2 regions of the Xanthomonas sp. 60 genome follow, and region 1 is predicted to be linked to the other one. Evidence: riboswitches for the same ligand, from Rfam matches in the RefSeq annotation. Region 1 holds a riboswitch; the other holds the start of a gene.
What was found. Region 1 has a riboswitch for thiamine pyrophosphate ahead of thiC (phosphomethylpyrimidine synthase ThiC). Riboswitches for the same ligand answer to the same signal wherever they lie in the genome.

Region 1 (10,726 bases):
CCTCCCCGATCATCATGTCGGTGTCACGCAGCAGATCCGCCGCCCGTTCCAGACGCAGCCGGGCCGAAAGCGACTGCGGACTCTCTTCATAGAGGCTCTGGAACGTCTTGGAAAGGTACCAGCTGGAGAAGTTGGTCAGTTCGGCCAGCTCGCCGATGCGCACCACCCGGTGGCTGTTGCCTTCCAGATAGAGGCGGGCGCGCTGCATGCGGCCGAAGACCTGGCGCTTGCGGCTGCGCGACCGGCCGGGGCAGCGCTGCACCGTACCGGCCATCGTGCGCTGCAGGGAGGCCAGGTGCAGCAGTGCCGGACGCAGCCCGTGGGCCGGCAGGCCACTGTCGAGCGCGTCGCGCCACAGGCGCAGGGCGATGCGGGCGTCGCTGCGGGTGAGCTGGCCGCGACCTGCGTAGAGGCTGCAGTCGGCCATCTCGGTGAGCATGCGCATCGCGTCGGTGCTGAGACTGAAACCGATGCACAGGCCACTGCGTCCCGCCTGGACCAAGGGACGGGATTCCTTCTCGAAGGCGATCCATTCACCGCGACGCAGCCGGAAGCGCCCCTCCTTGGCCTCCACCCACGCACTGCCGCGGATCTGCATCCACACAGTAAACGTGGCGCCCGAGGTCTGCAGGCTGCCCAGGCGCGCAACGCCCATGCACGCCGGCGCATCGTCCGGGGACTTGTCCAGGGTGAGGGTCTGACCACGATCAACGAGAGAGAACTGACGCATGAAGGGCACCACGATTTGCTGAACACAGATCGTTGTTTTGCCCGATGTGGCGGCAGAGGTCAGGATGGACGCACGACATCGCCACGAATTCGCGGCGACGCTGGGACGAATAAATTACGAAGCGGGATTTGCCTTTGTAATCAGAGGCTTGATGACAGCAGGCAACGCACTTTCCTGTACCTCAGGCAACCGCATCACCGCGACATCGGCGCCGTCGGTGACCGCGAGGGACAGCAGCAGGCTCCTTCCGTCAGCGGTGGTACTGAATCCATTGCCCGCACTCAGGCGGGTGGTGTCGAGGCAGCGGGATTCGGCCTGGGCGATGGCGCTGATCCGCGTCAGCATGGTGCTGCAGGTGATGGACTTCTCCAGATAGTCCACCCCATCCACTCCATTGACCGCCCACGCCCGGTACATCCAGCGCGACGGACGATCTTCACTGACCACCGTTACGGTATCCGGGTGCAGCGACGCATCCACCTGCCATAGTCCGCCAGCCCCGAACCGGCTGAACAGCACGCGGTTGCGGCGATGGTCGTAACGGGCCTGCGAGACCCCGTCCAGGCTGGCCAGCCTGCGCCACGGCGTCGCACTGCGGTCGTAAAGGCTCAGCCGCGTGAGCTGGTCATCGTCGCGCTCGATCAGCAGGAGGCGGTCGCGATCTCCGACATACAGTGCCTGCAGCGGGCGCTCCACCGGGACGGGCAGCACGGTGACCCGCTCGTCCTGGGGCGAGAGCTCGTAGACCCGCGGTTCGCCCTGGTCATTACGGCCCAGCACCAGCAGGTGCCGGCTGTCCAACGACCAGTCCGGCTGCTGCCGTGCCTCCGGGCGCAGGCCTTCGATGGGGCGCAGCGAGTCGGGCCGCTGCAGATCGGTCCACCACAGGGAATACACACCGGAGCGGTCCGAGGCGAACACCAGCTGGTTGCCATCCGGTGCCAGGGTCGGCTGGCTGTCACGCCCGCCGGCTGCAAGCAGGCGCTCGGGGGGCTGGTTGCCGTCCACACTGGCACGGAACAGACCGAACTGGGCCTTGCGCTGTACGAACGCGAGCACGCCTGCCGAACGTGCGACCGCCGGCCACTGCGCATCATCCAGGCCCATGTCGCGCAAGGTGCGCTGGTCGGTATCAAGCTGGTAGAGGCGCACTTCGCTGTCGACGCGGCGACCGAACACGATGTGCTGGCTGTCGCCGAGCCAGGCCCAGCCGCGGATCTCAGCGGCGTCATCGGTCAGCTGCTCGGGCGTGCCGCCCTCGGCGGGCATCCGCCACAGATCGCCCAGCTGCGGATTGCGGACAAACACCAGCCAGCGGCCGTCCGGCGAGAAGCGCGGGGCGTAGTCGAAATCGTCCGGGCGTACGGGGTACTGCAAAGGCCGCCAGCGGCCGGTAGCCAGCTCCAGCACGCGGATGCCCGGATGCCCGAACGGCCCCACCATGCTGCCGAACACCAGGCTGTGCCCGTCGGGCGTCCAGTCGAAGCTCAGCAGTTCGGTACCATCACAGCGTGCGGCGTGGCGCACGTTGCCGCCGGTTGCGCTTGCGATCAGCACCTCACAGCGGCCATCGGCGGAGAACCGCGCAAAGGCGATGTCACGCCCATCCGGTGACCACGTGGGAAAGCGATCCGAGGCGCCCTGGGGCCGCTCCACCAAGACCCGTGCGGGCGCATTGGACGAGGTCTGCACCTTGATCTCACCGCCAACCCCGTCCTCGCTGCTGGCCTCGTAGCTCACCTGCGAACCGTCCGGCGAGAGGCTCGGGAAGGTCTCGAATCCTGCGGTGGCCGTTACCAGGCGGTACGGCCGCTCCGGGCTGCCGAGCACCCGCGTTCCACCACCGACGGCGGCATCGAGCGGTGACTGCGGCGCAAGCCGCTGCAGCATCCACCCCATCACCACCACCGAGCACAGCAGGCACAGGCCTGCAGCCACCAGGACCGTGCGACGGATGCGCCGCCAGGTGCTGCTGAGCGCCGACTTCGGCGCGGGCGATGGGGCCGCGGCTGGGCGGGTGTCCCCTTGCGTTTCAAGGTCCACTGTCGGGACAGCTTCAGGTGCAGGCGCAGCCGGCTCGGCCACCACCACCACCGGCACACGCAACCGGTAGCCGGTCTTGGCGATCGTCTCGATGTAGACCGTGCCCTCCTCGTCATCGCCGGCGAACGCCTTGCGAAGCTGGGTCACCGCCTGCGTCAGCACATCGTTGGTCGGCAGCGTATCGGGCCAGACCTCGGCGAACAGCTCATCGCGGGTCACCACGCGCCCGTCACTGCGCACCAGCACGCGCAGCACGCCGATCGCCTTCGGTGTCAGTCGCCGTACACGGCGCACGCCCGGCACCACCACCTCGCGGGAGGACAGCGTGACCGTGCATTCGCCAATGCGCAGGATGTCGGCATCGAAGGGAGTGGCGTCGGTGGTGCTCATGTATCCGTGCAATGGAAGGACAAGGGTGGTGCTGTAGATCTCTGCCCTGTCCTCGCACCTGCAACACACGGCAAGAAGCCAGACTCCGCAAACAGCATCAGCCCAAACAGCAAAAACCTCGAAGCGCGCGAATACTAGCCTATGCAGGTTGACTGCACATGCTGCGGTGAGCATCAGGCTCTCTCTCGCCCACGTATTCAGATAATACTGCTGTAACATTCGCGCCCCCGAGGCGCGAATTTTTTATCTGGGATTCAGCTTCGCGGCGCGGTGATGATCGTCAGCCCGACCAGGCGCGACACTACGAGCGCGACGTACATCACCCCTGAAAACTGCGCCAGCATTACCAATGCGCGGGCCTGGGCATGCACCGGGACCACATCGCTCAAGCCCACCCCGCTGAGCAAACTGAAGCTCAGATAAAGCAGCTCCATCCACGTGCGCAGATTGCCCGGACTGTGGGCGAGGAAACTGCCGGGATACCATTGCTGGCAGACCGAAAATGCGAAGGCGAATCCCCATGCCAGCAGCGTGAACGTGGCCCCGGCGGCGAACAGTTCATCGCGCGTGACCTTGTGGTCCTGCAGCATGTAGAGGATCAACGCGCCGGCCGTGTAGAAGTACAACAGGCTCTCCAGCACGTGCGCGGCCATCCCCAGGGCGGGCTTGTCGAACACGACGGCGCTGAGGGAAAACACCACCGAGGGAATCGCCAGCAGCAACGCCGCCCACATGCCCACCGGGCTGCGCTGCACCACCCACAGCGCCAGCCCCAGCACGGTGATGCCCAGTACCCCGAAGCCGGCGCGGCCCGCGGCGGTGTCGTCCATCACCGGGTACAGCAGCACGCCCAGCAGCTGCACGGCCAGCAGCCACGCGGAGGGGTGGCGGCGGGCAATGGCGAGCCAGCGCACGGCGGGAGGGATCGACATGGCGCATTCCGGAGGAAGGATGGCGCGAGGATACCGGCAAGCCTGCGCCGCCGGCATCCCTGGTGTGCGTGCCTGCCCTGCCCCGCCGCGCGTGTGTTACCGCCGGTGATACACCTCCGCCCCCTCGGCCAGGAACTGCGCGGCCTTGGCCGCCATGCCTTCGGCCGCCGCGTCCTGTGCGGCGGCGCTGTCGCGCACCTCCTGGGAGATCTTCATCGAGCAGAAGTGGGGGCCGCACATCGAACAGAAATGGGCCAGCTTGTGCGCGTCCCTGGGCAGCGTCTGGTCATGGAAGGCCTGGGCCCTCTCGGGATCCAGGCCGAGGTTGAACTGGTCCTGCCAGCGGAACTCGAAGCGTGCTTTGCTGAGCGCATTGTCGCGCACCTGCGCTCCAGGGTGGCCCTTGGCCAGGTCGGCGGCGTGTGCAGCGATGCGGTAGGCCATGATGCCGTCGCGCACGTCCTCGCGGTTGGGCAGGCCCAGGTGTTCCTTCGGCGTGACATAGCAGAGCATGGCCGTGCCATACCAGCCGATCATCGCCGCGCCGATCGCGCTGGTTATGTGGTCGTAGCCCGGGGCGATGTCGGTGGTCAGCGGGCCCAGCGTGTAGAACGGCGCTTCGCCACAGACCTCGAGCTGCTTGTCCATGTTCTCCTTGATGAGATGCATGGGCACGTGGCCCGGGCCCTCGATCATGGTCTGCACGTCGTGTTGCCAGGCGATCTTCGTCAGTTCGCCGAGCGTTTCCAGTTCGCCGAACTGGGCCGCGTCATTGGCATCGGCGATGCAGCCCGGGCGCAGTCCATCGCCCAGCGAGAACGTCACGTCGTAGGCCTTCATGATCTCGCAGATGTCTTCGAAATGCGTGTAGAGGAAGTTCTCGCGGTGGTGAGCCAGGCACCACTTGGCCATGATGCTGCCGCCCCGCGAAACGATGCCGGTGACCCGGCCTGCGGTGAGCGGCACATAGCGCAGCAGGACACCGGCGTGGAGGGTGAAGTAATCCACGCCCTGCTCGGCCTGCTCGATCAGCGTGTCGCGGAAGATCTCCCAGGTGAGCGCCTCGGCGCGGCCGTCGACCTTCTCCAGCGCCTGGTAGATCGGCACCGTGCCGATGGGCACCGGTGCATTGCGCAGGATCCATTCACGCGTCTCGTGGATGTGCCTGCCGGTGGAGAGGTCCATCACCGTGTCCCCGCCCCAGCGGATGGCCCACACCATCTTCTCCACCTCTTCGGCGATGCCTGAAGATACCGCGCTGTTGCCGATGTTGGCGTTGATCTTGGTCAGGAAGTTGCGCCCGATGATCATCGGTTCGCTTTCCGGGTGGTTGATGTTGCTGGGCAGCACGGCACGTCCCCGTGCGATCTCCTCGCGCACGAAGGCCGGTGTGATGCGCGCAGGAATCGACGCACCGAAGGATTGCCCACGGTGCTGGCGCAGCAGACCGGCGTCCTGCACGGCCTGAAGGCGCTGGTTCTCGCGGATGGCCACGAACTCCATCTCCGGTGTGATCACGCCGCGCCGCGCGTAGTGCATCTGGGTGACATTGGCGCCCTCCCGCGCACGCCGGGGTGCGCGCCGGCCGGGGAAGCGCACCGCGTCCAGGCGCGCATCGTCCAACCGCGAACGGCCGAAGGCCGAGCTTGGCGCCGGCAGCAGGGCGGTATCCCCGCGCTCGCACACCCAGTCCGCGCGCAGCGGCGGCAACCCGGCGGACAGGTCGATCCGTGCCTGCGGATCGGTGTAGGGACCGGAGGTGTCATAGACCGCCAACGGCGCGTTCTCTTCGCCACCGAACAGCGTGGGCGTGCGCCCCAGCACGATCTCGCGCATGGGGACCTGCAGATCGGGGCGCGACCCGCCGACATAGATCCGGCGCGAACCGGAAAGGGGTCGGGTCACGGACGCGGACAGCGTGCGGGCATCATCCTGAAGCAAATTGGGCAGTGAGGTCATCGGGCATCGTCCTGGGCGAAAGTCGCATATCGGGGACGAAGCGGCGGCGCATTGCCGCGCGCGCCACCGGACGCTCACGGAGCGTCCGCACGGCACTGCTGGCATTGCAAAGCTTCCTACGCCGGTATCAACCGGATCAGGTTCCAAGGGACTCTCTCAACCGCACTGCACAGCACGGTACCCCCGCTTCAGAGGCCATTACAGCACATGCGCCGCACGCAGGCACGCTGACGGGCCCATTACGGCGCGCGGTATAGAATCCTGCCCGCGCCGCGTTGCGCGCCTTCAGGCAGGATACTGTCGCTGGCTCATCTGCCGGCGCATGCGCCCTGCGTACTGCAAGCTTTGGCTCGCTCCTTCATGCACTGAACCGGAGAAGCTCCTTCATGGTGTTTCGTATTTCAATCGCACTGGTCGCCGCACTGGTGCTGCTCGCCGGCCTCGCGCCGGGTCCTTTCAATTCCGTCGTCCAGGCGATGCTTGCCGAGGTCGTGCGTGGCGCGGGCTGGCTGTATCTGCTGGTGGTGTTTCTTTCCCTGACCTTCCTGCTGTATCTCGCTTTCGGCCGGCTTGGCAACCTGCGCATCGGCGGTGAAGACGCGGAGCCCGACTTTTCCCGCGCCAGCTGGATGTCGATGCTGTTCGCGGCCGGCATGGGCATCGGCCTGGTGTTCTGGGGGGCCGCGGAGCCGGTTTCGCATTTCGTGAAGCCCCCTGAAGGGTTGGCACCGATGAGCATGGACGCCGCGCGTGCGTCCATGCGTTATGCATTTTTCCACTGGGGCCTTCATCCGTGGGCCATCTATGCGCTGATCGGCCTGGCCATGGCGTGGTTCCAGTTCAACCGCAACGGCCGGGGACTGGTCAGCGACATGCTGCAACCGATCATCGGGCGCCATCACCGGGGCTGGATCGGCCAGGTGGTGAACATCGCCGCGGTGGTCGCAACGGCGATTGGCGTAGCGACGACGCTGGGCTTTGGCACCATCCAGATCGCGGCCGGCATGGAGCGGGTCTTCGGCATCGCTTCGGGTATTCCCACCCAGCTGGTCATCATCGCGGTTGCCTTCGTGCTGTACATGGCCTCGACGATGAGCGGCGTGGACCGGGGCATCAAATGGCTGTCCAACTTCAATCTCGGCCTGGCCGCGCTGTTGCTGGCGATGGTGCTGGTGCTGGGACCGACCGGCTTCATCTTCGACACCTTCACCACCACGCTGGGTTCGTATCTCAACCAGCTGGTGACGATGAGCCTGCGGATGTCGCCGTTCTCCGGCAGCACGTGGGTGGCCGACTGGACGATCTTCTACTGGGCGTGGTGGATTGCCTGGGCACCGTTCGTGGGGTCGTTCATCGCGCGGATCTCGCGCGGGCGCAGCGTACGCGAGTTTGTCGTAGGCGTGGTGATCGCACCGACGGTGCTGGGTTTCGTGTGGTTCTCGGTGTTTGGCGGCACAGCGTTGTGGTCACAGATCTTTGGTCACGTGGACCTGGTGGCGGCGTTGGCCAACGGGTATGAGACGGTGCTGTTCACCATGTTCGACAGTCTGCCGCTGCCCCTGCTGCTTTCCGGCGTGGCGCTGGTGCTGCTGATGATCTTCTTCGTGACGTCGGCGGATTCGGCGGTGCTCGTGCTGGCGAGCATGTCCACCGACGAAGCGGGAGACCCACCGTTGAAGCGCAAGCTCGCCTGGGGCATCGGTATCGCGCTGATCGCTGCGGCGCTGCTGTTGGCCGGGGGGCTGGCAGCTTTGCAGGGGATGATCACGATCGCGGCATTGCCCTTCGCGTTGCTCATGGTGCTGGTAATGGTGGCGCTGTACCGCGTGCTGGATGAGGAATGGACGCATGAGCGGCGACGGGCGCAGCGCGCGCGGCACATGATCGAGTCGTGGATCCAGCGTGAGATGGCGGCGCAGGAAGAGACACGCGTGGAAGCGGCGCGGGCGATCGATCGGGATTGAGGGGGATTGGCAGGGCCTGCGGCCCTGCACCCGCTGGAGCAGGAGCAACGGCAAGGGCAACCTCCAGGGCAACAGCGGGGTTGCGCGCTGGCGGGGCCCCGGACACAGTGCGGCGTCGCTTTACCGTTGTGGCTGCTGTTCTTGCTTTTCCAATTCTTCTTTTCCGTGGCTGACGTGCACGGAAACTGTCGTAGGTCGGGCGGTGGAGACTGGTTGGGGGGTTGAGCGCCATGGAGGGCGCGAAACAAGGCCCGCAGGATGCGGCTCTTGCCGTCCCCCACCCAACCCCATCGCCCGGCCCCCCGTCCCCTTTGGAAACCGCCAGCCACGAGGGGCCCCGCCGTTCGCCGCGCCTCAGTAGCCCGCCGCCTGCCCATCCTTCCGGCTCTCGGAGGCGCCGTAATACACGCCCGTTTCCGGGTCCCGCATGATCGCCTGGTACCCGCCATACGGCCCGTCCGCAAACACCACCCGATGGCCCTTGCGCATCAGCGCACGCACGGTCTCATACGGATACCCTGTTTCCAGGTTGACCTCACCGCCATCAGTCATCGCCGTGGCCTGCCCGACCGGCTCGGTGGACCCCTCGTGCTGGATGCGCGGCGCATCGCCGGCCTCCTGCAGGTTCATGCCGAAGTCCACCAGGTTCATCACGATCTGCGCATGTCCCTGCGGCTGCATCGCTCCGCCCATCACGCCGAAGCTCGCCCATGGCTTGCCGTCCTTGGTGATGAAGGCCGGGATGATGGTCTGGAAGGGACGCTTGCCCGGCGCGTAGCCGTTGGGATGATTCTTCTGCAGGACGAACATTTCGCCACGGTCCTGCAGGATGAATCCCAGCCCGGGCGGGGCCATGCCACTGCCCATGCCGCGATAATTGGACTGGATCAACGACACCATCATCCCGTCCGCATCGGCCACCGTCATGTAGATCGTGTCGCCCTGCTCCAGTTGCTTCGGCGTCCCTGGCTGTACCTCCTTCAACGCCTTGTCCATGGAAATCAGCGCGCGGCGCTGCGCGGCATACTCCTTGGAGATCAGCCGGGCCACCGGCGCGACCGGCTGGAACGCCATGTCCGCATAGAAACGCGCCCGATCGGCGAACGCGAGTTTCTTCGCCTCCACGAACAGGTGCACGTGCTCAGGAGAGCCGAAGGGGATTTTGGAGAAGTCATAGCCCTCCAGCACGTTGAGGATCTGCAGGGCGGCGATGCCCTGGCTGTTGGGTGGCAGTTCCCACACGTCATAGCCACGGTAGTTGCTGCTTACCGGCTCGACCCACTCACCCTGGTGCGCGGCCATGTCCTCATAGCTCAGGAACCCTCCATTCGCCTTGAAGAAGGCGTCGATGGTGCGCGCGATGTCGCCCTTGTAGAACGCGTCACGACCGCCATCGGCGATCCGCTGCAGTGTGTCGGCCAGGTTCGGGTTCTTCCACAGCTCGCCCTTGCGCGGTGCACGGCCCTTAAGGGTGAACTGCTCGGTGAAGCCCGGCTGCGGCGAGAGCCGCGGCACCGAGCGGTCCCAGTAGTAGGCGATGACCTCGGCCACGGGATGGCCTTCCCGGGCATAGCGGATGGCCGGTGCCAGGTTCTCCGCCATCGGCCTGCGCCCGAAGCGTTCGTGCAGCGCGAACCAGCCGTCCACGGCCCCCGGCACGGATACCGGAAGCGGACCGGTGGCCGGAATCTCCTTCAGTCCACGGCGCTGGAACTCCGCCAGCGTCAGCGACTTCGGGGAGCGGCCCGACCCGTTGTAACCGTGCAGCTTCTGCGTCTTCGGGTCCCAGACGATTGCGAACAGGTCGCCGCCGATCCCGTTGCCGGTCGGTTCCATCAGGCCCAGCGCCGCGTTGGCGGCAATCGCCGCATCCACCGCGCTGCCGCCCTGCTTCATCACATCCAGCGCGATCTGCGTGGCCAGCGGCTGCGATGTCGCCGCCATGGCGTGCGGGGCGATGACTTCGGAGCGGGTCGCAAAGCCGTGGCCGGTGATGCGGTCGGCCGCGCCGGCCAGCATCGGCAGTGTGGCCAGGAGTGCAGCGGCGAGCACGCCGCGGGTGAGTCGTCGGGTCACAGGATGGCCTTGCAGGGAAAAGAGGTTGACTGATCCTCGCCTGTCCGCGCGGCGTTGGGTATCCCGCATTGGTCATGCAAGGGCCGCTGCTGGGGGTGGACGACCTGCGCGGATGTCGCGGACAGCCTTCGCCGGTGTCGCCCGGCGAGGCAGTTTCAGCGGTAACAAAGCAGACCCCGCAAGGGATTGCCGTTGATTCACCGGCAACCATCGCACGAAGGTGCACCAGGGTTGACATCGACGAAACCCGCGTGGTTTCCTCGGACCCATGTTGCAGCGCCACACACCCATGCCGACGAACCCAGGGCCCGCGTCCCGCGGCGCCGCTTCGCTGCGTTCGCTCCTCGCCCTCGTACTTATTAGCCAGCCCACCGGAGCGGGACGAGCCAGCGTGTAACCAACAGACACACAGGTACTCGATCAGAACCCGCACCGGACCCGGCGCGGGTTTTTTCGTTTCAGCGCCCCGGCTTCGTTTCTCCCTCCGCCCCACTCCTGCAAGGAAACCCTCCCGATGAGCACCAATGACCTGCCCAAGACCAAGATCGCCGTCGTCGGCTATGGCAGCCAGGGCCGCGCGCATGCGCTGAACCTGCGCGAATCCGGCTACGAAGTGGTGATCGGCCTGCGGC
Region 2 (10,726 bases), on a different contig from region 1:
ACGCCATGCTCGGCTCCATCGAAATGCTCTCCAGGACGCCGCTCGATGAGCGCCAGAAGCGCTTCACCGAAGGCGCCACGGTGGCCGCCGAAGCACTGATCGACCTGCTCGACAACGTGCTGGACCTCTCCAAGCTGGATGCCGGCAAACTCACCCTGGAGAAACTGCCCACCGACCTCGATCAGCTCATCGGCAGCGTCGTGGCGTTGGCACGGCCCGGTGCGGAAGAAAAAGGCCTCGCCATCGATCTGGAGATCGACCACCCGCACGACCTGCTGGTGGTGCTGGACCCCACCCGGGTGCGCCAGGTGCTCAACAACCTGCTCGGCAATGCGGTCAAGTTCACCCGGCACGGTTCCATCAACGTTGACGTCAAGGTGGTACCTACCAATGAGCAGGGCGCCGCCACCTTGCACCTGCGCGTCATCGATACCGGCGTGGGCATCGCGCTGGAACAGCAGGCACGTCTGTTCAAGGCGTATTCGCAGGCTGATGATTCGACCACGCGCGAGTTTGGCGGGACGGGCCTGGGGCTCACGATCTGCCGTGAACTGGTCGAGATGATGGGAGGCTCGATCAGGCTGGACAGTGTTCCAGGCACCGGGACGATGGTGGCACTGACCCTGCCGGTCACCCTCGTTGCGCCTTCGCAGCACTCCATCGCCTCCGCTTCCAGAGCCCGGGCACGCGCGGATGAGGGCCCAGGCGCGGACAACGATGCGCCACACGTGGGCGGCAGCGTGCTGGTGGTGGAGGATCATCCCGGCAATCAGGCGCTGATCCGCGAGCAACTCCTTGAGCTCGGTGTGCGCCCCACTCTGGTGGACAGTGGCGCTGCAGCGCTTCAGGCCTTGGAGGATGGCAGTTTCGACCTGGTACTGATGGACTGCCACATGCCCGGCATGGACGGCTACGAGACCACGCGACGGATCCGCGCACGGCCGCGCCAGGGACCGCACCTGCCGATCGTGGCGATCTCTGCCTCCACCGGCGCCGAGCACTTGGCCGAATGCCTGGAGTGCGGGATGGACGGGGTCCTGCGCAAGCCACTGCGCCTGGAAGAGCTGCGGAGCACACTGGCACTGTGGCCGGTGCAGTTCGCGCGATCTGCCAGCCAACCGGCCGTCGCCGCGACGGCACCGCCCACGATCGATCACCTGGCTCTGTTGCGCGAGGACCTGGCAGGCATGCAGCAAGCCGTGGCGGCGCGCGACAGGGCCCTGGCGGGGCACCACGCCCATCGACTCGCGGGTGCGGCGTTCATGCGCTCGCACGAGGCGTTGGGTGAACTGGCACTTGAACTGGAGATGGCGCTGGCGGAGGGTGGCCTGCCCACCGAATTCGACATGAGCGAGCTGGCGTCCGCTGTCGAGGCGCTCTCTTCGGCAGACGGCCCACCTGACGCATGAACGGCCCGGCGAGCGCCGGGTCAGCAGACGCCTCAGCCGCGCAAGGTGACCGTGCGCATCGGCTGTATGATGAGCGTGGCACCACCCGTTCGCCCATTTCGCCGGCCGTTCGCCTCCGAGGCACCGACTTCATGCGTACCGCTCCCCACCGGATCATGCTGCTGGATGATCATCCGATCGTCATCGAAGGCGTGGAAAGACGCCTGGCGCACGTGCCTCACATCGATGTGGTGGGCACCTACACCACCGCGCGTGAGCTGATCCAGGCCTTGGGCGCGGCCGAGGAGCCGGTCCACCTGGCCATCGTGGACTTTGCACTGGGCCCGCAGGATGTGGATGGTGTGAACCTGCTCCGGGCGCTCAAGCTGCGGTATCCCGACACCGCGGTGCTGGTGTTGTCTTCGCACTTCAATCCGGCCACAGTGGCACTCGCGCTGCAGGCGGGCGTGAACGGTTTCCTTTCCAAGACGCAGGGCGCTGACGATCTGGTGGAGGCGATCGAACAGATCGCGCGCGGCCACACCTACCTGTCCGACACCATGCGTGAACAACTCGATGCACTGAGCCGCACCGCGCCGGTACGCGGGATTGTTCCGGGGCAGGTGGCGGAAACCCTGTCGCCCCGTGAGCAGGAAGTCCTGCGGTGCACGCTCGAAGGCATGTCGACCAGTGAGATATCGGCCAAGTTCTCGCGCGCGATGAGCACCATCAGCACGCAGAAAAAGTCGGCTTACCAGAAACTGGGCATCCGCACCGACGCCGAACTTTTCAAAGTCCGGGGCCTCATCGAAAGGTCCTGAGGCGATCGTCGCCGAGCGCCGCGTTAGTTCATCCAGGGCCATTGGAAGCCGGGTGGCAGCAGCTTCAGGAACTCCAGTTCGCTGCGCACGCCGAGCTTGCGCAGTGCGCTCCACTTGTGTGCGCTGACGGTGCTGCGGGCCTTGCCCAGTGCTTCGGAGATTTCCACGGTGCCCATGCCCTGCGCCACCCGCCGCAGCACCTCGGCCTCTGCCGGACTCAACTGGTACAGGCCACTGATCAGGAAGCTGCTGTCTCCGCAGAAGCAGCGGGCCGGCGCCAACTCGACTACCGATCGCAGTGCGTTGACCAGGGTGGCCACCTGCTCGCGTTTATCGATGAATGCATCCGCGCCCGCCTGCATGCACCGCGCGCTGGCACAGCTGCTGGTCTCGGTGCTGAATACCACGATGCGGCACGCGGACCGCGCCCGGATCGCAGCGAGCAGTGCCTCCGGCGTCATGGCGTGTTCCTTCTGGAAACAATCCAGGATAATCGCGTGCACGGCGTGCTGGCAGAGGTGTTCGAACAGATCGGCGGGCGCAGCGAAGTCCGCAGTCACCGTCAGACCGTGCAGCTGTTCGAAATGCTGCCGCAGCCCGGTTCTCACCAGTGCATGACGGTCGAGCAGGACTACGCGTGTGGGGTAGTTGATTGCCATTCTCTGCGCCGTTCACCAACGGCACAACTTTACTGCCGGGTCAGGTCCAGCCCAGTCGAAAGAATTCGAAAGTGCGCACGTCGCTGCCACGCCTGCGGTGCAACGTCGAGCAGGGACGCCGTGGGTTGCAATGTCGTCCAGTGCACAGCTGGAAATGACCGCGCAGGTGTGCGGGTCCTGAGCCGCCTCGACCTGTTAACGTATGTCGAGTGCCCCAACAGACCCGAGACCATGTCATCCGCTGTTGCTGAATCCGTCCACGTAGGCGTTGGCGTGCTGATCGTGCGCGACGGCAAGGTGCTGCTTGGCAAGCGGCGGGGGTCGCATGGGGCGGGCACCTGGGCTGCGCCCGGCGGGCATCTGGAGTTCGGTGAAACCGTGGAGGACTGCGCGCGCCGGGAGACCGCCGAAGAAACCGGGCTGGCGCTGCTGGCGGTGACGCCGGCGCCTTACACCAGCACGGTCATGCCGGACGTCGGCCGGCACTATGTCACCTGCTTCGTCGTCGCGCGCGTGCCGGACACCGCACGCGCCCACGTCATGGAGCCGGACAAATGCGAGGCCTGGACGTGGTGCGCGTGGGACGCGCTGCCCGAACCGTTGTTCGCACCGCTGCAGCACCTGGTGGCATCCGGTTATTCGCCGCTGGCGTGAACCCGAAGGCACCGCTGGGACTTGCGCCGGGGTGCCTGGCCGCGCTTGATGCCGGGGGTCGCTCAGAGTGCGTCGGCCAGTGCGATGAGGTCGGCGGTGAACCCGGCATAGTCGTCCTGGGCCCCATGATCCTCACGGCGATGGATCTGGCGTACGGCCACCAGATCCTTCTCCGGCACGATGACCAGGAACTGGCCGAGAAACCCGTTCGCGGCATAGGCCTGGATGGGTCCGCGTGTCTGCTCGAACAGGTCAACCAGCCGGATCCCGCGCCCGGTGATCTCCGCCCCATAGCGTTCCTGCCAGGCGGTGCCAAGGCGTTCGGCGAGGAACGCGGTCAGGGCCTGACGACTGTCGAAACGCTGGCCCTGCGCGGCCAGCACCGCCTCGCGCACATCACGGGCCACGCCGTGGCTGTCGAGCACGGCGGCGGCCCGGTCATCCAGCACGAAGCGCTCCCAGGCCGGGATACGCCACCAGAGCAGGCCGACGTCGGGTGAGCGGCTGCTCTGTGCGGTAAGCGCCTGGACGAACATCGGATCGAGCAGCTGGGTGCCATCCGGCGCCCTGCCGCCGTCCAGCACCAGCCGTCCGAGCCTGGCCAGGTCGGGTGCGGATAGTGAAAGGCCCGCCATGCCCATCGGCGTGCCGGCGCTGTCCTTCAACCACGCATGAGCGGTGATGCCAAGCGGCGCGAAGATCCGTTCGGCGACGTAGGTATCGATGGGCTGCCCGGCCAGACGCTCGACAATGCCTGCAAGCAGATTGGTGGCCTTGTTGTTATAGGAAAACGTTGTTCCGGGATCGCTCGCCAGTTCCGCAGCGAGCGCGAGCGCGACCAGATCGGGCGCGCCTTCCAGTTCCGCGCCGGCATTGGCGATGTTCTGCAGGCCGGACGTGTGGTCCATCAACATGCGCACCGTGATGTCACGCTTGCGACCCTGCCGCCATTCGGGATAGAGGGTGCTGACCGGCTCATCGAGAGAGGCGAGCCGGCCCTCTGTGATCAACAGGCCGATGGCCAGTGCGACCACCGACTTGGTTGCCGACATCAGGGGGACGGGCTCGAAGGCACCGTGGGTCGAGTGGCTCAGCAGGGTGGTCCCACCGTGCTGGATGAGCAGCGCATCGGAATGTGCCGCGGCGGCGTGACCGGCGATCCGCTCGAGGACGTCTTGGGCCGGGGGCGGGGCAGCCTCCGCGCGGGGCGCCAGCAGTCCTGCGAAAAGAAACACGAGCAAGGCAGGCAAACGGTACATCGGCGGTCTTCCTGGACAAGGCCGTCCAGCTTGACTACATGTGTAGTCAAGCTGCAGTGGCGAAAGTCATGGGCCGGCCGCCTGGATGTCGCCGAGCACGTAGACGGTTTATCAGAATTCTGTCGCCTCCAGCCTTGCCGACGCCTGCGTGGCCAAACTACGCTTCTCGCCTTGCATGCACTGACGTCGTCACCGCAGACCGCGTACGTGCATCCATGCCTCCCTGCACGGACGCGAAGGAGTCCTGAAAATGAGTGCGTGCGCCACCACACTGATGGGACTGCTGCGCTGCGCGGTGCTGCTCCCCTGCCTTGCCTGCACCGCGGCCGGGGCCTCGGAGCTGGGCGCCGAGGCGCGCGCGAAAGCGCATGCCTGGCTCGGGCGCGATGCGTCCGAGCTTCTGCTCCAGCTCCGCGTGGATGGTGGCCGGGTGCAGATCGTGGAAGACGAGCAGACGCAGCAGACCCGCTACACCTGGAGTACGAACACGCCGGCGTGGACCGAGCGGGTCCGTGTGTCCGGCGGGGATCTGCTGGGCGTCACCGTGCAGAACAATGTGCAGATTCCCCACTTCACTCCGATCGTCTACGACGAGATCCACCATCCGCTCAAACACCGCTGCGACATCACCTACATCGCTGACAGCGAAGGCGTGATCCGTCAGTGGGACTACTCGGGCACGGAGTGCGACCAGGACATCGTGGGCCCCAGCAGCACCTCGACACCGCACTGAAGGACAGGACATGAAAGCAACGCCGATCCGTACCGCAGGGCTTCTCCTTGCCCTTTCAATCGGCGCGGCCACCGCTGCGCCAGCGGCGCAGGCGGCTTCGCGCGAGGGCACCGTCGAAGCAGTACAGCCGATCGAGAACCGCGGCGAAGACACCTCCGATGTGACCCGGCGCGGGCGCACGTGGGGCGAGCGGCTCGGCAAGCTCGGCGGTGTCGCGGCAAGTGCGGGTCTGACCCTGGGAGGCCACAGCGATGCAGGGCTTGCCGTCGCGGCCGTGGCCGCCGACAAGGGCGATGAGATCGGAGGGGCGATCGGCGAGCGCATCGTGGGGACCGGCCCCACCACCCGGTACATGGTGAAGGTGCGCCTGGACAAAGGACGTGTCCTGTCGCTGACCCAGCCGCGGCAACAGGTCCAGGGCCTGAGCGTGGGCAGCCGGGTAAGGGTTGATGGCAGCGGCGACGCCGCAACGCTGCAGGCGCTCGACTGAAGCACCCGGGGTCAGGCCACGGCCGCCTGGCGTGCGCTCGCGTTCCAGGCGCGCAGCCCGATCACTGCCACGGCGGTGAATACCAGGTACAGCGCAGCGGTGACGTGCAGCGACTTCACCAGGTACATCCCGACGTAGACCAGGTCCACCGCGATCCACAGCCACCACGCTGCCGCGTGCCGCCGCGCCTGCCACCACTGCGCCACCAGGCTCAGCGCGGCGAGCAGGGCATCCAGCCAGGGCAGCGCCGCCTGCGTATGGGCGTGCATCAGCGCGCCGAGGACCGCGCCGAACACCACCCCGACGCCCAGGTCGCGCAGCATGCGCGGTCTCGGCAGCGCCACGATGCCCACGCGCCCATCGTCCTCCAGATGCCCACGCCAGTTGATCCAGCCGTACACCAGGAAGCCACCGAAGGCGATCTGCAGCAGAGTGTCCGAGTAGAGGCGGGCCTCCACGAACACCAGCGCATACAGGCCCACCGACACCAGTCCGACCGGCCAGGCCAGGCGCACGCGGCGGGTCATCAGCCACACGCCCGCCAGGCTCAGCAGCGCGGCCGACCATTCCAGCAGCGTGGCGTTCATAGCCCGATCGTCACCGACAGCCGCGCCTGGCGCGGCGCACCGGCGAACAGGTAGTAATCGCCTGCGCTGCTGCCGGTATCACGCCAGTAGAACCGGTCGAACACGTTGTCCACCGACAGCCGCCACGTCAGCGGGTGCTCGCCGATGCGCTGCTTCAGGCGCAGGCCCAGATCGAACACGCTGTAGCTCGGCGCACGCACGCCGCCCTCGGGCGTGGCGACGTTGGAGGAGGCGTACCGCCATCCCCCGGTGATGCCCACGTTGTCGGCGGAAGGCAGGCTGTAATCCACGTGCACGGCCGCGCGGACCTTCGGCACGTTGATCAGCTGGTGGCCTTCGTACTGCGGGGTGCCGGCATCACGTGCACGCGCCTGCAGCACGCTGGCACTGGCGGTGACCTCAAGACGGTCGGCCACGCTGCCGTTGGCCGTGAGCTCCAGGCCGGTATGCGTCTGTTGCCCCCGCTGCACGAAGGTGAAGCCCACGGCGCTGTCATCGGGCTGGGCGAACTGGTAGGGCTGGGAGGTCCGGAACACCGCCGCGCCCAGCGCGAGGGCCTCGGAGGGCGCGTACTTGAGGCCTACCTCGAGCTGTCGCGACAGCACCGAGGGCAGGAACTCGCCTTCGTTGGAGGTCCAGAACGGCGCCTCCTGACCGAGTGCGATGCCGCGCACGTAGCTGGCGTACACGTTGAGCTGGCCGGTCGCGCGCCACACCAGCGCGGTCTGCGGCAGGAACCGCGACAGCGTGCTCTGGCGCTCCGGCGTGCCGCGCTTGTCGTAGGCGCGCTCATCCAGATGCACGAAGCGTCCACCGGCAAGCCACTGCCAATCGTCGCCCAACTGGATGCGGTCGAGCACGAATGCGGCGCGCTGGCGGCTGTCCAGGCGCTTGACCGAAGGCCCCGGCAGCAGCGGCGAGGGCGCAAAGGCAGGCACCCGTGCATCACCGATGTTCGCCGTGCCGACGTACTCGTTGACGTTGCGGCGCTTGTCCACGGTGCGGTCGAAGGCATCCACGCCGAAGGTCAGCTGATGCTGCACGCGGCCTGTGGTGAAGCGGCCACGCAGTTCGGCGCGCAGTTCGCGGTTGATGCGCGTGTCGTCCGGGCTGCGGTAATCGTAGATATCGTAGTCGCCATCGGGTGCGAAGAACTGGCCCGGCACGCTGCCATCGGCACATTGGGCGGCATAGAAACAGCCGTAGGCGAATGCCACGTTGTCATCGATCACCGAGCGGCTGTGGCTGGCGGAAACGCGTGATTCCCAGCGCTCGTTGAACGCGTACGTGTGCACTGCAGTGAGGTTGGTGCTGTCGATGCCCACCGGCTGCTGCCACGCCTGGTAGCCCAGCATGCGCGATCGGTCGACTTCGCCCGGCAGCGCCACGCCACCCAGCAGCTGGTAGCCCGACGCCGAACGCTGTGCACTGGTCTGGTAGTTGATGTCCACGTCCAGGCGCGCACGGTCGCTGATCAGCCAGTCGGTGGCGAGCGCGTAGAAGTTGCGGCGTCCGTCGGCATGATCGATGTAGGAGGCGCTGTCGTCCCAGGCGGCGTTGAATCGCACGCCGAACCGCGGCGTCAGCCAGTGGCCGACATCCAGGGCGGCATAGCGCGAGCCTTCCGAATCCGTGCCGAGCGTGAGCGTACGGACGTCCGCCGTGCGCTTGCCGACGTAGTTGACCAGACCACCTGGCGCCAGCACGCCCGCGGCCAGGCCCGCCTCGCCCTTGAGGATTTCCACCTGCTGGATGTTCTCCAAAGCCAGGCGCTGCTCGCCGGTGACCGCCAGCCCGTTGAACCGGTAGCCGGTGCCGTAATCCAGCGGGAAGCCGCGGATGGCGATGTTCTGGTAATAGCCGACCGGTGCATAGCTGTCGCCGAGCGAGGCGTCATTGCTGGCCAGCTCGCTGAGGGTGCGCACCTGGCGGCTGTCGAGCAGCGCGCGGTCGAGCACGTTCACCGAGGCGGGCGTGTCGTGCCAGTCACCCGGCCCGAACGCGGTGGCCTGCGGCGGCGGCGCAACCTGCTGCTCGGCCTCCACGCGCACGGCCGCCAGTTCGGTCGGCGACCGTTGCCCCGCAGCCTCCGGAGCGGCATTGGCATGCAGGGGAAGCGCGGCGCAGAGCGCGACGGTCAACAGCGTGGGGCGAAGGCAGCGGTTCATTCGGTTCGTCATCAGCCAGGACAGGGAGACGAAGCGAAGGCGCGCACGCGCACCCGGCCGTGAAGGGGGGTGGGGTGGCACTCAAAGCTCCCTACGCCGGTGCAAACCGGATCAGGTTCCAAGGGACTCTCTCAGCCTGGCAGATCCAGGCACCCCCGCTTCAGGGCCTATTTCACACCAAAGCGGCCCGCAATGCGAGCGTGGGGTCAGGCGGCCGCGTGCAGCGCGTCCAGCAGCGCGCGCCCTTCACCACCGCCGAACCAGTCGGCGTGACCGAGCAGGAAGGTGTGGTAGGCCACGTCCGCGTTCGCGTCAGAGCCGGTCACCGCGTGGAAGTATTCGACTTCGGAGAGGGCGAAATCCAGGTGGACCACCGGCAGCAGATCAGCCAGCAGGTGCACCTGTGCAGCCGCCAGCCGACGCACGCGGCGGTAACCCCCGAGCAGCGCCAGAGCCATGGCCGGGCGCGCCGCAGGCCGTCCCTGGTCCAGTTCCAGCCACGCCACCGCATTGCGTTCGATCGCCGTGGCCAGGTCGAACAGCGCGCTGGTGGGGGAGGCCAGGCCGAAGTCCAGCACGGCACTGACGTCGGGCAGGCCGGGCCGCCACAGCAGGTTGGACACGTGCAGATCGTTGTGGGCCCACAGCACGGGCTCGGCGGCGGCGCGCGCCACCACGCGGGCGTGCCACGGCAGCACGCTGCGCCGCAGCTCCGCCTGCCATGGCCGGCGTGCCAGGTAACTGGCGAGCCCAGGGCGCTCGTGCAACTGCGCCTCCAGCGCGGCCAACGGATCCTCGGCACGGATCAGGTCATCGCGCGCCACCAGGACATGCGTGCTGCGCTGGGGTGCCTGATAGTCCGCCGCGCCATCATGCAGGCGCGCCAGCATCGCGCCGAGCGCGGCGGCATCGGCCAGGGTGGTCGGTGGCGTCCACGACGACGCATCCCGGTAGCGGTCCTCGCCGGCTGGCACGCTGTGCAGTTCATAGGTGCCATCGCCGGTCGCCAGTGCGGTATCGCCGGCGTGCGTAGACAGCACCGAGACGACGGGCAGTCCGGCGGCAGCGAGATGCGCGATGAACCGGTGCTCCTCGCGCAGGGTCGGCGCCGTGCGCACGCGCGGATGGTGACGCTTGACGAACACGCGTTGTGAGGGCGCCTGCACCAGGGCCGCGGCGGACATCGGCCGCGGACTGTGCCAGAGCAGCTGGCAGTCACCGTCCAGCTGGGGATAGTCGCTGCGCAGGCGCGTCAGTTCATCGCTGCTGATCGGTGCCCAGTCCGCAGCGACTTCGTCGTTGCTGAGGCCCTGCACGCGGTGGGAACTGTCGGTCATGGGAAGCGGACGGAGGAAGACACAGTGAGAGGGCTGACGGGTAAAGCGAGCGCCATACTATCCCCCATGCAAACACGAGAGTTGCTGATGCCCACATTCGAAGCCCGCATTCCACCCCCGCTGATCATGCTCATCGCGGCTGCGCTTGCGTGGTGGGCGGTGGGGCGGGTGCCGGTTCTCCGCGTGGCCGATGCTGGTACGGCCGCCGCGGCGATGATGATCTTTGGCATCGGGTTGACATTCAACATTGTCCCAAAGCTCGCATTCCGCAAGGCGGGGACGACGGTCAACCCGCTTCATCCGGACAGGGTTGCCGCTCTCGTTACTACAGGCATACATGCCCACACCCGGAACCCGATGTACCTTGGGCACATGCTCATGCTGTTGGCCTGGACGCTGTGGCTACGCGATCCCGCAGCGCTGATCGGCATGATGTTCTATTGCCTGTGGGTCACCAGATTCCAGATTCTGCCGGAAGAACGCGCATTGACGCGCCGGTTCGGCCAGGCGTATGTCACCTACTGCAGGCGCGTGCGTCGATGGCTATGAGGCGCCATGGCGCCTGGGTCTCACGGAACGCTGCACCCGGCGCTCTATCATCGTAGTTCATGCCCACCGTCGCCCCCAACG

Region 2: linked by a shared signal. The riboswitch ahead of FHY09_RS12865 (TonB-dependent siderophore receptor) and the one ahead of thiC (phosphomethylpyrimidine synthase ThiC) in region 1 are both predicted to bind thiamine pyrophosphate.

The regions. Positions count from the first base shown of each region.
Region 1 is NZ_JAASQW010000002.1:630,046-640,771, forward strand. It holds gene FHY09_RS06735 (helix-turn-helix transcriptional regulator) at 1-730, opposite strand, end outside; gene FHY09_RS06740 (winged helix-turn-helix domain-containing protein) at 845-3,163, opposite strand; gene FHY09_RS06745 (ion channel) at 3,418-4,095, opposite strand; gene thiC (phosphomethylpyrimidine synthase ThiC) at 4,192-6,054, opposite strand; TPP riboswitch at 6,151-6,249, opposite strand; gene FHY09_RS06755 (BCCT family transporter) at 6,441-8,018, shown strand; gene ggt (gamma-glutamyltransferase) at 8,373-10,037, opposite strand; gene ilvC (ketol-acid reductoisomerase) at 10,609-10,726, shown strand, end outside.
Region 2 is NZ_JAASQW010000006.1:72,227-82,952, reverse strand. It holds gene FHY09_RS12905 (ATP-binding protein) at 1-1,409, shown strand, start outside; gene FHY09_RS12900 (response regulator transcription factor) at 1,541-2,209, shown strand; gene FHY09_RS12895 (response regulator transcription factor) at 2,233-2,868, opposite strand; gene FHY09_RS12890 (nucleotide triphosphate diphosphatase NUDT15) at 3,100-3,522, shown strand; gene FHY09_RS12885 (serine hydrolase domain-containing protein) at 3,585-4,781, opposite strand; gene FHY09_RS12880 (hypothetical protein) at 5,032-5,514, shown strand; gene FHY09_RS12875 (hypothetical protein) at 5,525-6,004, shown strand; gene pnuC (nicotinamide riboside transporter PnuC) at 6,016-6,591, opposite strand; gene FHY09_RS12865 (TonB-dependent siderophore receptor) at 6,588-8,759, opposite strand; TPP riboswitch at 8,831-8,926, opposite strand; gene FHY09_RS12860 (phosphotransferase) at 8,966-10,096, opposite strand; gene FHY09_RS12855 (methyltransferase family protein) at 10,184-10,645, shown strand; gene FHY09_RS12850 (ATP-dependent helicase) at 10,705-10,726, shown strand, end outside.